DNA from 2 places in the Halobacillus seohaensis genome. Region 2 is predicted to be linked to the other one. Evidence: predicted binding sites of a transcription regulator. Region 2 holds the regulator's gene; the other holds the start of a gene.
What was found. The regulator LexA, encoded in region 2, represses DNA repair genes until DNA is damaged. The targets are predictions, from matches to a motif close to CGAACATATGTTCG.
Positions count from the first base shown of each region.

Region 1 (4,047 bases), 430 kb from region 2:
AGCAGATTAAAACATTCTCCTTTGTCCATAGTAATGGAAAAGGAGAATGTTTTTATGTGGAAGTGTATATGTATGTTAACAGGTTGTGGAATTATTTTAATGGCATGTTCTGGTGATGTCCCTGAAAAAACCGAGGAATCTCAAAGTGAAGAATTATATCAACCGATTGAGTATACAGAAGATGATGGATCGGTACAAAGTAAAGAAATCCCCACAGGTGAAGACCAATATTTTAAACGATCAACGCAAGAAGAAAACAAGGAAACTAAATATTCAGAAACCAACCGTTCGCACGATAATGATTTCAATAACGAAGAATCGATGTTGATTACTCAAAAAGTGAATGAGCTAAAAGAAATTACGTTAACCCAAGCATTCACTAATGGAGAAAAAGCCTATGTTGCTGTAATGATCAATCCTTATGATCGAAGAGATAAAGATATAGAAGAAAAAGTTATGGAAAAAGCCGCGACTGTAACGGAGCTACCTATTGTCGTCTATACGAATATAAATGTATGGGATCAAAAAAAGGACGATAATGCAAGGATTAAAGCTGCGGAAGCACCAAAGGATTTGCAAAAACGAATTCAGCAATTCTTTAATCAGAACCAGGAATAAACGAAAGTTACTAATGAATGGTTTTTATGATATATTTATAGGGAAAAGTATTGCTCCAGGGGAGGAGATACCTATGGCAGGCCATTCAAAGTGGAATAATATAAAGCGCCGAAAAGGTGCACAAGATGCGAAAAAAGGCAAAATATTTATGAAGCATGCTCGTGATATTTTCATTGCAGCTAAAGAAGGTGGAGCAGATCAAGAAATGAACTCGAATCTTCGCTTAGCTGTTGATAAAGCTAAGTCAGACAACATGCCCAACGAGAACATTGACCGTGCTATAAAAAAGGCTACCGGCGATCTGGATGGGGTGAGCTATGAAGAATTCACCTATGAAGGTTATGGTCCTGGCGGTGTAGCAATAATGGTTACTGTGTTAACTGATAATAAGAATCGAACAGCAGCAGAAGTACGCCATGCTTTTAGTAAAAACGGTGGAAACCTTGGGGAAAACGGTTGTGTAGCTTTTATGTTTAATCGTAAAGGTTATTTAGTGATTGATCGTAAAGAAGTGGAAGTAGATGAGGAAGAGCTAATGCTTGAAGTGATTGAAGCAGGTGGTGAAGAACTAGAAGCAAGTAAAGAACAATTTGAAGTATTCACCACACCTGAAGATTTTACAAATGTGAAAGCAGGGCTTGAGAAGAGTGGTTATGTTTTTAACTCAGCAGATGTAACTATGTTCCCCACGACTTATACTCCGCTTGATGAAGACGGAGTCGAGAAGATGTTGAATTTAATTGATACATTGGAAGATAATGATGATGTCCAGGAAGTTTATCACAATCTAGATGCGGATGATGAGGTAGTCGAGAAACTCTCTTAAATGGTTTACCTTATAAAAGTTGTTGTTTCTGAGCATAATAGAAACAACAGCTTTTTTATAAGGAGGAAATAAAGTGTATACAGTGTTGGTGACTACGTTTTTCCTAGTGAGTTTCATGATGCAACCTATCATAGTAGACGAAGAAGGAAAACAAGCAACCCATCATAGTTTCGCAAGTTCTTCTTTACCGATGGATGAAAAAAAAGTTCCGGCTTTTGCACTCGAGGACCCTTTGGAATTAAAAGTCATTTTAAAAACATATGACGAAGATAGGCTTGTTGAAAGGGAGGAATCGGTGGAGAAGATTTGGGCAATGGAAGATTTTTGGGCGGAATACGATGGCTGGGTTGTTGAGGACCAAAAAATAGGAGAGATCGTCTTTCAAAAGAAACTGGAGAAAATATAAATAAATGACAAGACCAATGTGTGAAGTCAGAGAACAGTTATCGTGGAGAAAACGTTAAAATAAGGTTCAATAACATTATAAAAAGCAAATAAAACTACTGGGTAATTTGCGCACAAAAACGCTTGGATTTAAATGCAAGCGTTTTTGTGTGCCTTTAAAATCTTAAGTTCCACGGTTTCAAATTTGTGAATGATAAAAGTTTCCTCGTTCGTTACTCCCTACGAGGCCTCGGCAGCCCGAGTTTCAACTGTCATACTCACGAAAGTTTCATCCATAGTACTAAGATTTCGGAGCCTACTTTATTCAAACGGTGCCGTTCATCTCAATGTGGGTAAGGGGGGAGCAAATCATTCTCTTGAGCCCTTTCTCTGTTTCTAACAACGGAACCATCATTCTGTTCCTGCCCTGTCTACTGGTTTGTATGATTCGCTACTCTTAGGTGTAAAGAGCAGTTTATTCTATTGATTCTTACTTATACGAACATGTGCTTGTGTGATATAATGAGGTCTAAACAAGAATTTGTAGTAGAGGGGAATATTCACCATGATCGCATATGTCAAAGGAGAATTAACGACCATAGATGAGGAAGCAATAGCAATAGAAACTCAAGGGATTGGCTATGAAATCCTCTGTGCCAGCCCTTTTAACTTTCAAGATGAATTACATAAAGAGATAAAGGTACACACCTATCACTATATACGAGAAGATCAGCAACTGCTCTTTGGCTTTAAAAAGAAAGAAGATAAGCTTTTGTTTGCTAAACTTTTAAATGTCTCAGGGATCGGCCCTAAAGGAGCCTTAGCCATCTTAGGTAGTGTAAGTGTTCCTGAGTTTGTATCAGCTATCGAACAAGAAGACGAAAAATACCTTACACAATTTCCTGGTGTTGGTAAAAAAACGGCTAGACAAATGATCCTAGACCTAAAAGGGAAATTAGTTCTCTGGCTCCCTGATGAAGACAATGAACAGACTATTTTTTATGAAGAAGATCTTACAGCAAAAGAAAGAAGAATTCGATTGGATGAGGCATTAGAGGCATTAAAAGCATTAGGCTACTCTGATAAAGAACTCAAGATGATACAACCAGAATTGGCTAAAGCTCAGAATTCAAATGTTGATGACTATGTTAGACAGGGATTACAGCTTCTCATGAAGTCCTAAAGGAAAGGAGGAAAAAGGATGGAAGATCGAATGATATCAGGTGAGGTTCAAGATGCAGAGCAGGATATAGAGCTTAGTTTACGTCCCGAAACACTTCGGCAATACATTGGTCAAGATAAAACTAAGGAGAATTTACGTATTTTTATTGAAGCAGCAAGAATGCGTGAAGAACCTTTAGATCATTCTTTACTATTTGGCCCTCCCGGGTTAGGAAAAACAACGCTAGCCTCTATAATTGCCAATGAAATGGGTGTTCAGTTTCGGACGACTTCAGGACCTGCGATTGAGCGAGCTGGTGATTTAGCGGCTATATTGTCTTCCCTCGAAGCCGGAGACGTGCTATTTATTGATGAAATCCACAGATTACCACGTTCCGTAGAGGAAATCTTGTATCCGGCTATGGAAGATTTTTGTTTAGATATTGTTGTTGGAGCAGGACCTAGTGCGCGTTCTGTTCGTCTTGATTTGCCCCCTTTCACATTAGTAGGTGCAACAACAAGAGCTGGGCTGCTGTCTGCTCCGTTACGCGATCGGTTTGGAGTCCACTGCCGTCTTGATTATTATGATGCAGATGCTCTATGCTCCATAGTGGAGCGAACGGCAGAAATTTTCCACGTGGGTATAAAAAAAGAAGCGGCTGTTGAGATAGCCCGAAGATCAAGGGGTACACCAAGAATTGCTAATCGGTTGCTTAAGCGTGTAAGAGATATCGCTCAAGTACAGGGAGATACAATTATCTCAGAACAGACGACACAAACTGCCCTAAAGATGCTTCAAGTGGATGGGGAAGGTCTTGATCATATTGATCATAAGCTGCTTTTTGCTATTATGGATAACTTTAAAGGGGGACCCGTCGGACTTGATACAATTGCTGCGACAATTGGTGAAGAGTCACAAACGATTGAAGATGTATATGAGCCTTTTCTTCTTCAAATGGGCTTTATTCAACGCACCCCTAGAGGCAGAATGTTAACAGATAAGGCTTATGAACACTTTCAACGGGAGGTGCCAGGCTCTTGACGGGCATGGGTAAAGT
Region 1 is NZ_JBHSZV010000004.1:443,555-447,601, reverse strand. Features, by position in the region: gene ACFQIC_RS02600 (YhcN/YlaJ family sporulation lipoprotein) at 55-618, shown strand; gene ACFQIC_RS02595 (YebC/PmpR family DNA-binding transcriptional regulator) at 692-1,444, shown strand; gene ACFQIC_RS02590 (BofC N-terminal domain-containing protein) at 1,518-1,850, shown strand; gene ruvA (Holliday junction branch migration protein RuvA) at 2,394-3,011, shown strand; gene ruvB (Holliday junction branch migration DNA helicase RuvB) at 3,030-4,031, shown strand; gene ACFQIC_RS02575 (DUF2905 domain-containing protein) at 4,037-4,047, shown strand, end outside.
Region 1: the regulator LexA is predicted to act here: its motif matches at 2,328-2,341, upstream of ruvA (Holliday junction branch migration protein RuvA).

Region 2 (4,047 bases):
ACACGTCAACAAGGTTCGTAAACCATCCAACTTTATCATAAGAGTTGAGAATAACACTTAATTAGACGGCATCAAATCAGCAATTCTCTTACTATCTTCTATGCGGTCATCACCTTGACAGGGTGGAGGTCGTGTTGGTTCGAGCCCACTCGGAATCATCTAATCAAAGCGCCGGAATGGCGTGGTTTCCCGTGAAAGGGGAAGCCGCGTCATCTCTTTTGTTTTTAACTGATGATAGTGGAAAAATAAATAAACTTGTTCTCTAGTCTAGTTGCCAAGCAACGAATGATAAATATTATACTGTTTATCCTATCCCGATTCACCCCAAAAACACCCCGAAAACACCCCATATAAGATGAAATGCCCTGATTCGGTTTGATTCGATTGAAAAGTAAAGCCCGTTAAATCAAAATATTTGATAACCTTTGATCGAGTTTCTTCCTATAATATATGTTCCGTACACAAGTACACCCTTGGGAACGTGAGCAATATCTACAAACTTATTAACTGTTAAATGCCCTGGCGCTCTAAGCGTCAGGGCATTTTTATTTGGACTTATATATCTCGGATCTAGTAGTTTATCTATTGTCCACAGTAAACAAAAGAATTACCATACGAAGGATAAATTTGAAAGTACTGCACACTCTAATAATCAAATAGGTAAAGGAGTTGTATTAATGAATAAAGTTTGGTTAGGTTTAATAGTTGCGTTTCTATTATCTATAGGAACTATGGGATTCTTACCATCAGAGACGGAAGCGGAAGGATTTTCTGATGTGAAATTAACTGAAGAGCAGCAAAAAGAGATGGCAATTCTACAAAAAGAAGCCTTTAATCAGAAAAAAGAAATTATCAACAAATATGTTGAGTACGGGGTATTTAATGAAGAAAAGGGTCTGAAAATGATTTCTAAATTCGAAGATCACTATAATAAGTTAGAACAAAATGATTTTGTGCCAAAGTGGGATCAACATCATAAAAAACATCATAAGAAAGATTAACGTGTTTAGTTTTGAAGTGCAAAATTTGAAGTCAGAAGATGAAACAAAGTTATGATTAGTAAACATATGAACAGGATAGAAACGCCATAATTAAAATGCTTGGAGCAAAAAAGCTCTGAGCATTTTTTATGATATTCTTGTTCAACTAAACCCCGGATTGTGGAATAAAAGAATGGCTGTTCCGCTGCTTTTCACCGGAGAATGGGGGTACACACCAGGTAAGCCTCCTAATTGCTGTTTATGGACTGAAATTATTAACCACAGTGGCTTTATGTCAAGGCCCTTAATTAGGCGGGCTTTATTTAAAAAGACCATCATACCTGTTTTTAACAATTTATCTAAGTGGCTCAATAGATATAACAGATATCTCATACTTTAGCAAAAACGGAGAACAATATGATTCCGATGGAAATATATGGCACGCGACTCCTTCCCCGCTGCCTCTTTCTCCACACAATCATCTCGGAATCGAGTCTTCAACAATCCTGTCTCGTTTATTGAATAACTCCTTTTTTTCTTTAATATAAATACAGAGATTTAATATATCAATATACTACTATTCTAAGTGAATCGTTTGTGCATTGTAATTAATCTAGTTTAGAACCAGTTCTAAGAAGTAACTTAAGTTACCTAGCTGACTTCTTATATTGGCAACCAATAACATAGATAAGTAGGTATTACTTGAAATGGAACGATATAAACAAAAACAGCTAGGAGCATATGGTCATTTGCTCCTAGCTGTTTTTGTTAACAAGATTAATGTACAGTACGGTATAAGCCAACGACCTTACCTAAAATGGATACATCGTTTAATATGATGGGCTCCATAGTGGCGTTTTCCGGTTGCAAGCGAATAAAATTACTTTCTTTAAAAAAGCGTTTAACAGTAGCCTCTTCATCTTCCGTCATGGCTACAACAATATCTCCGTTATCAGCAGTTGTTTGTTGTTTAACAATCACCATATCTCCATCTAATATTCCAGCTTCAATCATACTTTCTCCTTGTACAATAAGAACAAAGCTATTATCATCCGTTCCCGCCAAGGAGTCTGGCAGTGGAATGTATTCTTCAATATTTTCAATGGCTGTGATTGGTGAACCAGCAGTTACTTTACCAATTAGAGGGGCATAAGCAGCTTCTGCCCTAGGTATTGTGGATTCTTCTTCTAACTCAATGACTTCAATTGCTCTAGGTTTTGTTGGATCCCTCCGTATAAACCCTTTCTTTTCTAATCTAGAAAGGTGCCCGTGGACCGTGGAACTCGACGCCAATCCTACTGATTGGCCGATTTCTCTAACTGAAGGTGGATATCCTTTAAGTAATACTTGTTCTTTAATGAAATCTAGTATTTCTTGTTGCCTTTTTGAAAGTTTATTCATAATTGAACACCTCGAACATAGGTTTATAGTAACTACATTCTATCATGTGATGTTCAAATACACAAACAAGCGTTCGAAAAAGGTGTTGACAAGAACAGACGTTCTTATGTAATATAACCATCAAAAGCGAACAAATGTTTCCAGGAACGTTTGTTCTAAATGACGAGGAGTGGAACTATGTTTAATAAACTTTCAAAATTAGATGTGACTTATATTTTATTATTTGCTGCTAGTTTAGTGTTTCTATACTTTTCTATGGTGACTAGCGTATAGTACGCTTGAAGGGAAGCTTTAGAAGAGAGGTAGAGATGCATGAAAGCTATTTTATATTGTCGAGTAAGTACAGAGAAAGAAGAACAAATGAGTTCGCTAGCCAGACAGAAATCTGAATTGATAGCGATGGCCAACAAAAGATCTATCGAAGTTGTGGATTGTATTGAAGAAAAAGCGAGTGGATATGAAATAGAAAGAGAAGGGGTTTTCCGGCTGCTTGAGCAATTTGCTAAAGGCGAAGCGGATTTGCTACTTGTTCAAGATGAAACAAGGTTAGGACGGGGAAATACCAAAATTGCTTTGTATCACCAACTATATAAATTAAATGTACGTGTTTTTTCTTTAACAGATGATGGGGAAATAAGAATGTCAGAATCTGACTCTATGGTCTTACAAATTGTAGGTGTCGTTGAAGAATATCAACGGAAGATCCATAATATGAAAATAAAAAGAGGGATGAAGAAAGCTGTTGATAATGGATATAATCCTCATGATAATTTATCGAACCAACACCTTGCTCCTGGTAGGGAAAGGTTAGCATTTCCAGTCGAAGAGGTTGTGCGTCTTAGAAACAATAACTTAACATTCAATGAGATAGCAGCGACATTAAGAGGACTAGGATATGATGTTTCAAAGGCAACGGTACATAGAAGGTATCAGGAGTTTGTCACACTTGAAAAAAGTGATAGGGAACGTTAGTATATACAGAAGACAAATGTCGACAGGCTCTTGTCTTTCTATGTATTCTAATACCAAAAGGAGTTTCTTATATGCTTTCAAACGAAAAGTTAAATCGCATAAATGAACTGTCACATAAATCCAAAGATCAAGGATTAAATGAGGAAGAAAAGCAAGAACAACAAGAACTTCGTCAGGAATATTTAAAAAACGTACGCAAATCTTTTAAGAATCAATTAAAAGGGATGACAGTAGTAGACCCTGAAGGTAAAGATGTCACTCCTGAAAAGCTTAAAAAAATGCAGGATAATGAGAAAAAAAACTAAGGCATTAATATAACCGCACTCACCCTAAGTGCGGCCTTTTTGTTTAATAATTTATACTAAGGGAACAATAAAATTCGGAACATTTTATCACGTAATTCGATAACTATGCTTGTCACTTAAGCATTTTCATTATAGGATAATATATGTTACATATACGTGAATTTGAAAGGGGAAATTATTTAATTATGGCAAACAGCCTCGAACAAACATCTATTAACTCGATCCGTACATTAGCAATTGATGCAGTAGAAAATGCAAACTCTGGCCATCCGGGAATGCCAATGGGCGCAGCTCCAATGGCGTATACTTTATGGACGCAATTTATGAACCATAATCCAGGTAACTCTGATTGGTTCAACCGTGACCGCTTTGTTTTATCCGCAGGGCAT
Region 2 is NZ_JBHSZV010000004.1:17,442-21,488, forward strand. Features, by position in the region: gene ACFQIC_RS00335 (DUF2680 domain-containing protein) at 678-1,001, shown strand; gene lexA (transcriptional repressor LexA) at 1,758-2,381, opposite strand; gene ACFQIC_RS00345 (YneB family resolvase-like protein) at 2,694-3,353, shown strand; gene ACFQIC_RS00350 (DUF896 domain-containing protein) at 3,425-3,658, shown strand; gene tkt (transketolase) at 3,844-4,047, shown strand, end outside.